4 regions of the Pseudomonas sp. GNP013 genome follow, and region 1 is predicted to be linked to each of the others. Evidence: predicted binding sites of a transcription regulator. Region 1 holds the regulator's gene; each other region holds the start of a gene.
The links. The regulator FliA, encoded in region 1, starts transcription of late flagellar genes. The targets are predictions, from matches to a motif close to CTAAAGTTTNNNNNNNNNNNGCCGNTAA.
Positions count from the first base shown of each region.

Region 2: a site for FliA is predicted at 1,843-1,870, ahead of ACXX81_RS23250 (methyl-accepting chemotaxis protein). Genes of this name have one in related genera too.
Region 3: a site for FliA is predicted at 1,926-1,953, ahead of ACXX81_RS07890 (methyl-accepting chemotaxis protein). Genes of this name have one in related genera too.
Region 4: a site for FliA is predicted at 1,396-1,423, ahead of ACXX81_RS06350 (methyl-accepting chemotaxis protein). Genes of this name have one in related genera too.

Region 1 is NZ_JBTGUT010000001.1:1,273,329-1,276,534, forward strand. Features, by position in the region: gene flhF (flagellar biosynthesis GTPase FlhF) at 1-573, shown strand, start outside; gene fleN (flagellar synthesis regulator FleN) at 679-1,512, shown strand; gene fliA (RNA polymerase sigma factor FliA) at 1,509-2,249, shown strand; gene ACXX81_RS05820 (chemotaxis response regulator CheY) at 2,416-2,790, shown strand; gene ACXX81_RS05825 (protein phosphatase CheZ) at 2,809-3,206, shown strand, end outside.
Region 2 is NZ_JBTGUT010000001.1:5,269,964-5,273,169, forward strand. Features, by position in the region: gene ACXX81_RS23240 (putative bifunctional diguanylate cyclase/phosphodiesterase) at 1-311, shown strand, start outside; gene ACXX81_RS23245 (NorM family multidrug efflux MATE transporter) at 361-1,737, opposite strand; gene ACXX81_RS23250 (methyl-accepting chemotaxis protein) at 1,967-3,206, shown strand, end outside.
Region 3 is NZ_JBTGUT010000001.1:1,728,618-1,731,823, reverse strand. Features, by position in the region: gene ACXX81_RS07890 (methyl-accepting chemotaxis protein) at 1-1,794, opposite strand, end outside; tRNA gene ACXX81_RS07885 (tRNA-Ser) at 2,058-2,148, opposite strand; gene ACXX81_RS07880 (Bax inhibitor-1/YccA family protein) at 2,301-2,972, shown strand; gene murB (UDP-N-acetylmuramate dehydrogenase) at 3,043-3,206, opposite strand, start outside.
Region 4 is NZ_JBTGUT010000001.1:1,398,722-1,401,927, forward strand. Features, by position in the region: gene ACXX81_RS06350 (methyl-accepting chemotaxis protein) at 1-1,307, opposite strand, end outside; partial or broken gene ACXX81_RS06355 (methyl-accepting chemotaxis protein) at 1,547-1,753, opposite strand; partial or broken gene ACXX81_RS06360 (PAS domain-containing protein) at 1,832-2,842, opposite strand; gene msrA (peptide-methionine (S)-S-oxide reductase MsrA) at 3,023-3,206, shown strand, end outside.

The sequences.
Region 1 (3,206 bases):
AACAACATCGCGCTGGTGAGCATGGACAGCTACCGTATCGGCGCCCAGGAACAGCTCAAGACCCTCGGCCGCATTCTCAATGTGCCGGTGACCCACGTCGACCCGGGCCAGTCCCTGGCCAACGCCCTCGACCCGCTGCTGCGCAAGCGCGTGGTGCTGATCGACACCGCCGGCCTGCAAGCCAGCGACCCGGCGTTGCGCATGCAGCTGGAAAGCCTGGCCGGCCGTGGGATCAAGTCGAAAAATTACCTGGTGCTTGCAACCACCAGCCAGAAACAGGTTCTTACCGCTGCGTATCACAGTTACAAGCGCTGCGGTCTGGCCGGCTGCATCCTCACCAAGCTCGACGAAACCGCGAGCCTGGGCGAAGTGCTGAGCCTGGCAATCAGTCATGAATTACCGGTCGCCTACCTGACCGACGGCCCGCGAATCCCGGATGATCTGCATCTGCCGCGTCGTCATCAGTTGGTCAGCCGTGCCGTGAGTGTGCAAATGCAAGACGAGCCTAGCGAGGAAGCGATGGCTGATATGTTCGCCGACCTTTACCACAACCCGGCAAAACGGGTCGGTTGAGGCAGGATGAACACCGTGAAATGTACCTACATCGATGGTCTGCAAGCGATTCAAGCGGCCAAGCCATGTAGCCTGCGTCTAAGCAAGACAAGGTAAAGAAATAAAATGGGCAGCATGCATCCCGTACAGGTGATCGCGGTGACCGGCGGCAAAGGTGGCGTCGGGAAAACTAACGTGTCAGTGAATTTGTCCCTGGCCCTGGCAGAGCTTGGCCGTCGCGTCATGCTGCTGGACGCTGACCTGGGCCTGGCGAACGTGGACGTTCTGCTGGGGCTGACCCCCAAACATACCCTTGCCGATGTGATCGAAGGGCGCTGTGAGCTGCGCGATGTGCTGCTGCAGGGGCCCGGCGGGATCCGCATCGTGCCGGCTGCCTCCGGCACCCAGAGCATGGTGCACCTGAGCCCGGCGCAGCATGCCGGCCTGATCCAGGCGTTCAGCGATATCGGCGACAACCTCGACGTATTGGTGATCGACACCGCCGCCGGCATCGGCGAGTCCGTGGTCAGCTTTGTGCGCGCCGCGCAGGAAGTGCTGCTGGTGGTGTGCGACGAGCCCACTTCGATCACCGACGCCTACGCCCTGATCAAACTGCTTAACCGTGACTACGGCATGAACCGCTTCCGCGTGCTGGCCAACATGGCCCAGAGCCCGCAGGAAGGGCGCAACCTGTTCGCCAAGCTGACCAAGGTCACGGATCGTTTTCTCGATGTCGCCCTGCAATACGTTGGCGCAGTTCCCTACGACGAATGCGTGCGCAAGGCTGTGCAAAAACAGCGTGCGGTCTACGAAGCATTCCCGCGTTCCAAGTGTGCGCTGGCATTCAAGGCGATTGCCCAGAAGGTCGATACCTGGCCGCTGCCCGCCAACCCGCGTGGGCATCTGGAGTTCTTCGTCGAGCGATTGGTGCATCAGACAAGCGCGGGTCCTGTGCTATGACATCCAGCGGCTACAACCTCTATAAAAAATCGGCACGCGACAGCCAGGGCGAATTGATCGAGCGCTATGCGCCGCTGGTCAAGCGCATTGCCTATCACCTGCTGGCACGCCTTCCGGCCAGTGTGCAGGTCGAAGACCTGATCCAGGCCGGCATGATCGGCCTGCTCGAAGTGTCGACCAAGTACGACGCGAGCAAGGGCGCCAGTTTCGAGACGTATGCGGGTATTCGCATACGTGGCGCGATGCTCGATGAAGTGCGTAAAGGGGATTGGGCGCCGCGTTCGGTGCACCGCAATACGCGGATGGTCAGTGACGCAATTCGCTCAATTGAAGCAAAAACCGGTCGCGACGCTAAAGATCACGAAGTTGCGGCCGAACTCCAATTGAGTCTCGATGATTATTACGGGATTTTGAACGATACCTTGGGCAGCCGCCTGTTCAGTTTCGACGACCTGTTGCAGGACGGCGAACACGAAGGGCTGCACGAGGACGGCGCGAGTGCGCATATGGAACCGTCACGCGACCTGGAAGATGAACGTTTCCAGGGCGCACTGGCGGAAGCCATTGCCAACTTGCCGGAGCGTGAGCGCCTGGTCCTGGCGCTGTACTACGACGAAGAGCTGAACCTCAAGGAAATCGGTGAGGTCCTGGGGGTCAGCGAATCGCGTGTCAGCCAGTTGCATAGCCAGTGCGCAGCCCGTTTGCGGGGGCGTTTGGGAGAGTGGCGCGCGCGCTGACAGGCAGTGTGGGGACACTGCAGACGATACCGCGAGGGTCACGACCTTCGCGGGGTCGACCCGTGGTGGACCGGCAGTCCTTTTTGTGTAACGCCTGTTGATTGAAATGGCGCGTCCAGGTGCTGGGCGCGTTTAAGACTGCTTGGAGGTCGAATTGGACAAGAACATGAAAATCCTCATCGTTGATGACTTCTCAACGATGCGGCGGATCATAAAAAACCTGTTGCGTGACCTTGGGTTCACCAACACGGTCGAGGCGGACGACGGCATTACGGCGATTCCGATCCTCAACAGCGGCAGCATCGACTTTCTGGTAACCGACTGGAACATGCCGGGCATGACTGGCATCGACTTGTTGCGCCATGTGCGCGCCGACGAAAAGCTGCGCAGCCTGCCTGTACTGATGGTGACCGCCGAAGCCAAGCGTGAACAGATTATCGAAGCCGCCCAGGCCGGGGTAAACGGTTACGTGGTCAAGCCATTCACTGCATTGGCGCTAAAAGAGAAGATCGAAAAAATCTTCGAACGCATCCACGGCTAATGCCATCGCGGGGGAGCTATGGAGCATAAAGAAACAACATTGGGCGATTTTGAGTCGACCCTGAAAAAACATGCTCACCAGTTGGTCGACAGCCTTGAAAAAGGTCATTTCGGCGACGCGGTGCAGTTGATCCATGAGCTTAACCAGACCCGTGACCGCGGCCTGTACCAGGAAGTGGGCAAGCTCACGCGCGAGCTGCACAGTGCGATCGTCAATTTCCAGATTGACCCGCACATGCCCCAGGCCGAAGAAATTTCGCAGATCACCGACGCCACCGAACGCCTGTCCTATGTGGTCAAGCTGACCGAAGCGGCGGCTAACCGCACCATGGACCTGGTGGAAAACGCCACGCCTCTGGTCAATGGCATGGCCACCGAGGCTCAAGCGCTTAGCCACGACTGGGGCCGCTTCATGCG
Region 2 (3,206 bases), 4.0 Mb from region 1:
GCACTGGCTTTTCGTCGTTCGTGCACCTCAACAGCCTGCCGATTGCCTTGCTGAAGGTCGACAAGAGCTTTGTCGGCGGCATGGAGGAGCGCGAAGAGAACCGCAAGCTGGTCCACGCCATGATCAACCTGGCCCACAACCTCAACCTGGAAGTGGTGGCCGAAGGCGTGGAAACGCCGGAGCAACTGGCGTTGCTGCGCCTGTTCGGCTGCGACCAGGCCCAGGGCTACCTGATCAGCAAGCCGTTGCCGTTGCCGGAGTTGGTGCAGTATTTGACTCACGGCAAGGGCCAGCAGGCGCAACTGGGCTGACGTGCAAACCCCATAAACGGTGGGAGAGAGCAAGCCGCTTCCCACCGTTTTAACCAGGCAGTGCCGCCTGCCGAATCATCCGCTTTATCTTCGCTTCAAACGCCCAGGTCAGGCTCACCGCCGCACACGCCAATCCCAGCGCCAGCCCCCACCACACCCCTGTCGGCCCCCAGCCAAAGGTGAACGCCATCAACCACGCCGACGGCGCGCCGATCAGCCAGTAGCAACCGAGCCCCACCAGAAAGGTGGTCTTGGCGTCCTTGAGCCCACGGATGCAGCCCATGGCGATGGTTTGCACACCGTCGAACAGTTCGAACCAGGCCGCCACGGCCAGCAGGCTGACGGCCAGTACGATCACATCGTGGAACGCCGGGTCGTTGTGGTCGAGAAACAGACCAATCAGCGGGTCGGAATACAGCCACAAAACCCCGGCAAACCCCAGCATCACCACGCCGCCAAAGCCCATGCCTACGCGCCCGGCCGTACGCACCTTCAGCAATTGCCCGGCGCCGTAGTGCTGGCCGATGCGCATGGTCACCGCGTAGGACATACCCGCCGGGACCATGAACGCCACCGAGACGATCTGCAGGGCAATCTGATGCGCCGCCAACTGCGTGCTGCCCATGGTGCCCATGCACAGCGCCGCAAAGGCGAACAGCCCGACCTCCACCGCATAGGTGCCGCCAATCGGCAGGCCCAGGCGCCATAGCTCGCGCAGGTAATGGGTATTGAGGCGCAGCAGGCCGGTGCTCAGCGGGTAGGCGGCATAGACTCGGTTGCTGCGGATGTACGCCATCAGGGCCAGCGCCATGCCATTGGCGACAATGGCAGTCACCAGGCCGATGCCCATCAGGCCGAGCTTGGGCAGGCCGAACATGCCTTCGATCAATGCATGGTTGAGCAGGTAGTTGACCACCGTGCCGCCCAGGCTGATCACCATCACGGGCGTCGCCTTGCCGATGGCGCTGGTGAAGCCGCGCAAGGCCATGAAGCTCAGGTAGCCGGGCAGGGCGAACGGCAGCAGGGTCAGGAACTGCCCCGCCGAATGCACGTTGGTTTCGGTCTGGCCGAACATCAGCAGCACCGGCTTGAGGTTCCACAACAGCAAGGCCGCCGCCAGAGCCATCAACCAGGCGAGCCACAGCCCGGCCTGGGTCAGGCGGGTGGCGCCTTCGATATCCCCTGCACCATGACGAATGGCGACCAGCGTGCCCACCGCCGCAATCACGCCGATGCAGAAAATCGCCACGAACGAATAAGTCGCCGCGCCCAGGCCACCACCGGCCAGGGCTTCCGGGCTCAGGCGGGCCATCATCAAGGTGTCGGTCAGCACCATCAGCATGTGCGCCAGCTGTGAGGCGATCAACGGCCCTGACAGCCGCAGAATGGCCCAGAGTTCGGTACGTGCCGCAGGCTGCATGATCATCACACTCGAAAAGGCGGAAGGATGGCGAAGGGGGATTCTCGGTGCTTTGCGCGCAATTGTAAAAAGAGATGAATGCAATCGTTTGCGTAATGCCCCCTTGATTCTCTCAAGTATTGGCAAACCCCGCCGAAGTAGGTGTGTCGGACCTTCACCCCGACGTTTCCCACTAGATAATTTGCCGAGCATCGCTATGAGATCAGGATGATCCTGGCCTCGGTCAGGAGCTGTCATGTCTCAACCTCGCGCCCGGATTGCCTCACAGTTAGGTCTCGCATTGGCCGTGATTCTGGCTGTCGCCATCGGCGGCAGTACCGTTTTCGCCTTGCGTTCTCTCGACTCCGCCAACCTTGCCACCCGCGAGGAGCATCTGGCCAGCGAGGCGCGATTACTCGCCGATCAGCTCAATACCTTCCACAGCACCCTGCGCGAGAGCACGCAGCGCCTCACCGGCCTGTTTGAACAGCGCTTCAGCGCCGGGTTGAGCGTGCGCGCCGATCAGATGATCGCCGTGGGCGGCGTGCAGACCCCGAGCCTGTTGCTGGGCAGCGATGTGCTCAACAACAACTTCACGGAAGTGGATGAGTTCAAGCAGATGTCCGGCGGTGTGGCCACGGTGTTCGTGCGCAGCGGCGACGACTTCATCCGCGTCAGCACCTCCCTGACCAAGCAGGACGGCAGCCGCGCCATCGGCACCGTGCTGGACCGCCAGGGCCCGGCCTATCAGCGCGTGCTCAATGGCCAGGTCTATATCGGCCGCGCCGTGTTGTTCGACCGCTCCTACATGACTCAGTACAGCCCGGTGCGCGACAGCAGCGGCAAGGTCATCGCCGTGCTGTTCATCGGCTTTGACTACACCGATGCGCAGGCCGCGCAGTTCGAAAACCTCAAGCGCTTCCGCATCGGCCAGACCGGTTCCCTGGCCTTGCTCGACGAACAGAAGCACTGGCTGGTGCCGCCCGCTGGCGTGCAGGCGCCGGATCAAGCCGTGCCGGTGATGCTGGACCTGGCGAAAAAGCCTGGCGCAGGCCGCTTCTGGAGTGACAAAAACGAAGATTTCTACAGCGTGTCGGTGCCCTTCGAGGGCGGCCCCTGGGCCGTGGTGGCGAGCATGCCGAAAGCCGAAATTCGTGCCGTGACCTGGGAAGTCGGCATGCGGCTGGTGATCGGCAGTGTGCTGGCGATGTTGCTGGCGGTGGGCGCAATCGTGTGGCTGTTGCGCAGCAAGCTGGCGCCGCTGAGCGACCTGGTGCGTCAGGCTGAAGCCTTGGGTGCGGGCGATTTGAGCGCACGCCTCAACGTCTCCAGCCATGACGAGATCGGCCAGTTGGCGCGCAGCTTCAACCAGATGGGCGAAGCGCTGTCGACCATGGTGTCGCAGATCCGCAAGGCGGCCGAAGAGGTCAACAGCCGTGCCCAGGCGTTGTCCGGGTTGTCGGGCAGTGCCTATGAAGGCATGGAGCAGCAGTCGG
Region 3 (3,206 bases), 460 kb from region 1:
GGCAGCGGACGCTACCTGGATGTTACGGTCACTGATGGACGCAATGCCTTCGGCGATCTCATTGAGCAAGTGGCCGGCACGCACCACATTGCTCGCACCTTCCTGCGCCTTGCCAAGGGTCTCCAGCATGGAGACCGCGGCGCGGTCGGAACCCGACTGCAGGTTGGCGATCATGTTCTGGATGCTGACCGTGGAGTCCTGGGTCTTTTTCGCCAGATTGCGCACTTCATCCGCAACCACCGCAAAACCACGGCCCTGCTCCCCCGCACGCGCCGCTTCGATGGCGGCGTTCAGTGCCAGCAGGTTGGTCTGCTCCGCAACACCGCGAATCACGTCCAGCACCGAAGAGATGGAATCGCTTTCGAGTTTGAGTTCGTTGATGATCTTCGAGGTTTGTTCGGCCTGCACTTCCAGGCCCTGGATCAAGCTGATGGTGTTATCGATCTCAGTCTTGCCCTGCATCGTGCTGGCGTTGACACGCTGTGACATTTCGGCGGCGTCAGTGGTGATGCGCGCTACATCCTTGACCGTGGCGCTCATCTCGCTGATCGCGGTCACCACCTGGTCGGTCCCCTGACGCTGTTGTGCCACGTTCTGGCTGGTCTGCAAGGCCACCGCCGAGGACTGCTCGGCAGCCGTGGCAACCTGCGCCGTGGCGCTGCCGATTTCGCTGACCACGCCACTTATCTGAAGCGCCATGTTGTCCAGGTTGCGTGATATTTCGCCAAACTCGTCCTTGCCGGTGTAGCGGGTGCGCACCGTCAGGTCGCGGGTGGAAAGCGATGCAAGGGTGCGGTTCACATCGGTCACCGCCAGCTTGATATTGCGGATGATCACCAACGCCAGCCACAGCAAGGCGATCAACATCACGATAACGGTCGCTATGGCCACATACAGACTGAGTTCGGCATCGTCACGCTCGTGATGGGCCAGGCCAACCACGGTCTGGCCCAGCTCCGCTTCGACGCCAGCCATGAGGTCGATACGACTGGTCGAAAGGTTGAACCAGTCTTCAGGTTTGATATTGAGCGGGTTGCCCAGGGGCGTGTCAAAACCGAGCCGCTGAAGGCGTGCGACTTCCAGTGATCCGGGTTGTTGCAGGACGGCATCCAGCTTGCTCTTGAAGGCTGCCGGAGCCCATCGCTGGAAGGCTTCAAAGTAGCCGGAGAACTCACCGAGGTTACGGCTGAAGCGCGACAACAATGCAGCGTCGAAGCGATTTTGATTGAACGCCAGGCCCAGCAATACGCGCTCGCGCCCGGCACGCTCTTTCATATCGACAAATTGATTGAGCGAGCCCAACGCACGCAGAATCTGGGGGTCATCAATGCTGGCTTCCAACGAATAATTGAAGCCCACGAGGGTTTTAATCAGGTCGGTAAAAAGAGCGCCGGACTCCGTGTTGTTAATCGCCAGGTTATCGACTTTCAAACGCAAGGCGGCCAGCTCACCCAGCGCGCGCAATGCCTCGTTCGGAGCTGGAATACCCTCGCTCGATTGCCCTCGCAGCGCGCCGATTGACGTGTCGGTCTCCTGGCGCAAGGCCTTGAGCTTGTCTTGCATGGACTTGCCACCGCTGCCCAGAAAAACGCCGCTGGCGCCGCGCTCGCGTTGGAGGGTGGTCACGACATTGCTGAATTTCTGTGCGGCGGTGGTGGCGGCAACTGCGCGATTCATTGACCCCAGCGTATCGCTTTTGTCCGCAATGAAAATGCCCGCAAAGGCCAGAAATCCGAGCAAAGGAAAAATCAGAATAAGCAGCAGCTTGGTACTCAAAGGAGCATTGCTAAGCATTACAAACCTCGGGACTTACAAATTTTGTCTAATAATTACCTCCGGCGCACGTTCTAGTGAAATCGACGTTTATAGGAGCCAAAGATGATCCAGTTTGAGCCCGCCATAGCCGTTTTTCTTCCGTTTACACTATCTCGGCCTGAAGCTATCGAGCTTTAGAGCTGCCGGAAAAAATGGACTGCGCGTGAACCTGGACACCTGAGGGTGTTTACAAACCCCGGAAACGCAAAAGCCCCGCTTTCGCGAGGCTCTCGTGTCAATCTTGGCGGGAAACCAGGGATTCGAACCCTGGGAACGCTATTAACGTTCGCCGGTTTTCAAGACCGGTGCATTCAACCACTCTGCCAATTTCCCTTGTGCATCACGGGATTATAGTAGCCCTTCCCGTCTCAGCGGGCGCCATAATACCCGAATGAAACACACTGTCAAACTCTCGCCATCGCTTGTTACAGAGCGTCTGTTATGATCTTTGCGACTGAACGTTTCAAAACCACAGGAGTGTCGCCATGCGCGAACAGAATTACGCAGTGAATGGCAACGCCCAGGCTGAGCAGCTTGAAGTCAGCCGCGTGTTGCGCAACACCTACGGCTTGCTCGCCCTGACCCTCGCCTTCAGCGGTGTGATGGCGTTCGTGGCTCAGCAGATGCGTGTTGGCTACCCGAATATCTTTGTTGTGCTGATCGGCTTCTATGGTCTGTTCTTCCTGACCAACAAGCTGCGTGACTCGGCCTGGGGCCTGGTGTCGGCGTTTGCCCTGACCGGTTTCATGGGCTTTATCCTTGGCCCGATCCTCAACCGTTACCTGGGTATGGCCGGCGGCGCGGAAGTGGTCAGTTCGGCGTTTGCCATGACGGCGCTGGTGTTTGGTGGCTTGTCCGCCTATGTGCTGATCACCCGCAAGGACATGAGCTTCCTCGGCGGCTTCATCACCGCAGGCTTCTTCGTGTTGCTGGCGGCGGTGGTTGCGGGCATGTTCTTCCAGATCAGCGGCTTGCAACTGGCGATCAGCGCAGGTTTCGTGCTGTTCTCGTCGGTGTGCATCCTGTTCCAGACCAGCGCGATCATCCACGGCGGCGAGCGTAACTACATCATGGCGACCGTCAGCCTGTATGTGTCGATCTACAACCTGTTTATCAGCCTGTTGCAGATCTTCGGCATCATGAGCCGCGACGACTGATTCATTTTCATTGCCGCAATAAAAAATGCCCCGTATCGAAAGATACGGGGCATTTTTGTTGGCGCGGGACTTAATACTGGTTGGGTTCCATCTCCAACTCAACCTTGAAACGCTGGGCGATGTCCTGCTGGATACGCCGCGCGAGGTTGGCAATGTCCTGCCCGGTAGCACCGCCGTAGTTGACCAGCACCAACGCCTGCATGTTATGCACGCCGGCATCGCCGTCTCGAAACC
Region 4 (3,206 bases), 130 kb from region 1:
CCGGCCTGGATTTTCTCGATCATGATCGCGATTTCCTTGGTCGACTTGCCGGTGTTCTGCGCCAGCAGGCGCACCTCATCGGCCACCACGGCAAACCCGCGCCCTTGCTCGCCGGCCCGGGCCGCTTCGATGGCGGCGTTGAGCGCCAGCAGGTTGGTCTGGTCGGCAATGCCCTGAATCACGCTGATGATCGAGGAAATCTGTTCGGAGTGCTGGCCCAACCCTGCCACCTGAGTGGAGGAGTGCTGCACGGTTTTGGCAATGCCGTTCATGCTCGCCAGCGTATTTTCGATGACCCGCGCGCCGTCCTTGGATTGCTCGCCCGAACGGCTGGCAAGCTGGTGCGCCTCGTCGGCGTTTTCCGAGACGTGATGGATGCTCACGGTCAGTTCTTCAATGGTGGCGGCCATCATCGAGGCCGAGGTCGACTGCTCCTGAATCGCACCGGACAGTTGCTCCGACGCGCCGGAAATCTGCTGCACCGACACCACCAACTGGTTGGCCGCTTCGCTGATCTGTTGAATCATTTCCCGCAGGCGTTTCTGCATGCGGTCGAAGGCTTTGGGCAACTCGTCATGGCTGCTGGTGTCGATCACCGTATCCAGCTTGCCGTTGGCAATTGCGGTAGCGGCATCAATCGCCAGTTGCAGGCGCCGAGTAGTGCTACGGCCCAGGGAGGTGGCGAGGATCAACGACAACGCAGCCGACAAGATGCCGCCCACGATCAGGATCATCAGCGCCATGTGCTTGGCATCGATCATTTCCTGGCTTCTTTGCGCCAGCAGGGCGGTTTCGGTGGCGGTGATTTCAGCCAGGGTCGCACGCATGCTGTCCATCTTGGCCTTGTCTGCGCCGGCGGTGATGCGCGCGTCCAGTTCGTCATCGGGCAGTTTGCTTGCGGTGAGGCTTCTGCGCAGGGCGATGATCGGGTCGATGTCTTCGGCAAGCCAGCGCTTTTGCGTGTCGCCCAGACTGGCCAGGCGTTGCTGCTGCGCCGGGTTATCCGCCGTCAGGCGTTTGAGCAACTCCAGCTTCTCTAAAAAGCGTTTTTCACCGGCTACCAACGGTTCCAGAAAGTTGTCCTTGGACGCGATGACGAAACCGCGCATACCGGTTTCGATGTTGATCAACTGTTCCAGCGCCAATTGTGCGGCGCTTAATACTTCATAAGTGTGCACGTTACTATTTGTAGCATCTTCTACAGTTTCGAAGCCTCTATACGCGCTCCCCACCAATAAACCGATCAGTACAACGACTGCCGTAAAACTTGCATAAAGTTTTTGCGAAATGCTTAGTTTGCTGAACATGATGTTCGGTCCTGAAACGAGCCTATCCATGGCATATATAGTGGGATTGTTGTGTGTTTCGGGCAGGGATTAAGCGCTCCGTAATTAACTATCGGCCGTGCTGTTGTTAACTTTAGAGGCGGCCTGCAAAGGGGGGGATAGTTCGCTACTTTTTTGCTTTTTTTACGTCTTGTTCATTGATTCAACAAGCGCCTCTCGCCGCAGCGGGAGAGGCGCCTGAAATGGGCGATTTACCGAGCAATCATCCCGGCCGCCTGTTCGGTGGCTTCAGTGGTGCGCGTTGCCAGCTTGCGCACCTCGTCGGCCACCACTGCGAAACCACGCCCGGCCTCGCCGGCACGCGCCGCCTCAATCGCGGCATTCAGTGCCAGCAGGTTGGTCTGGCTGGCGATGCTCTGGATCGTCCCGACAATCTGCGACAACTGCGCAATGTTGGTTTCCAGCGTGCGCTGGTGCTCGCCCTCCGCCGCGCGCAACGCTTGCTGTTCATGCTGCAAGTGCACATCCACCAGCGCGCCCACCACCCGCAGTGGCGCACCCTGCGGATCGCGGCGTGTCTGGCCGCGCGCGCGGAACCAGCGGTATTCGCCACGCTTCATCTTCAACCGGTATTCGATATCAAACGGCGTTTGCCCGGACTTGTCATTCAAGTGCGCGCCAAACGCATTCAGGCTGCGCTCCTTGTCATCCGGGTGCAGCCGGGAGGCCCAGCTGTCCAGCACATCGGGAAACTCCTGCACCGTCTCAAAACCCAGCAGGCGTCGAAACTGAGGCGACCACCAGAAGGGATTCTTCGGGTTCACCGGGTCGCCGGCAATCACTTCCATGTCCCACAAACCGTCGGAAAGCATCTCCCGGGCCAGCTCGAAGCGGGTGATGATCACGTCGTGTTCCTGATCGCGCTGCAGCTGATCATGAATATCGCGCAACGCACCGGCCACACGGATCGGCGTGCCGCGCTCATCGCGCAGCGTTTCACCCTGGGCGTGAAACCAGCGGTAGGAACCGTCCTTCATCGCCAACCGATTGTTCACGTTGTACGGCGTGCTTCCCGACTTGTCGTTCAGATGCCGCGCAAAGGCATCGAGCGTCGCCTGCTTGTCCTGCGGATGCAGGCGATCGGCCCAACTGGACAACACGTTTGGAAAATCACGCTCGTCAGAGAAACCGAGCAGGCTGCGAAATTGCGGCGACCACCAGAAACGGTTCTTCGGATTGATCGGGTCGCCCGCCACCACCTCCATGTCCCAGAGGCCCTCGCTGGAGGCGCGGTTGACCAGGTCGAAGCGGATTTCGGAGGCCTGGGCGGAGGCGGCCGACTCGCGCAGCAATTCACGGGCAGATTCGAGTTCGTTTTCGAGCTGGGTGATGCGCGATTGCGCTTCACGGCTGGATGATTCAAGCACGGCCAGCGCATCAAGCACCGCTGGGGCGGTTGTGCGGCGATCGATATGAGGCTGCTGGCCGCTTTTGATCGCCGCTGTCAGTTGGTGCAGGGCGCGACGGTCACGGTGTAGAAAGGCAAAGATGGACATAGCGTAAAGGCTCAATAAGTGATGCGGGCCTCATCCATGGCACCTTGCCATCTATGTCGACAGGTTATTGAGAAACTGTACATTTATTTTGGTTTTGCATCGGTGTTTGACGCGTTGACTTGCTATTGGCGGGCACAGCCCCATAACTACCTGCATATCCATTCAGCGTGAGGGCAAACCATGACCAACCACACCGAAACCGCCATCCTCGCCGGCGGCTGCTTCTGGGGCATGCAGGACCTGCTGCGACGCTACCCCGGCGTGCTGCAAACACGCGTCGGTTACACCGGCGGCGACGTGCCCAATGCCACCTATCGCAACCATGGCGACCATGCGGAAGCGATCGAGATCGTGTTTGATCCGG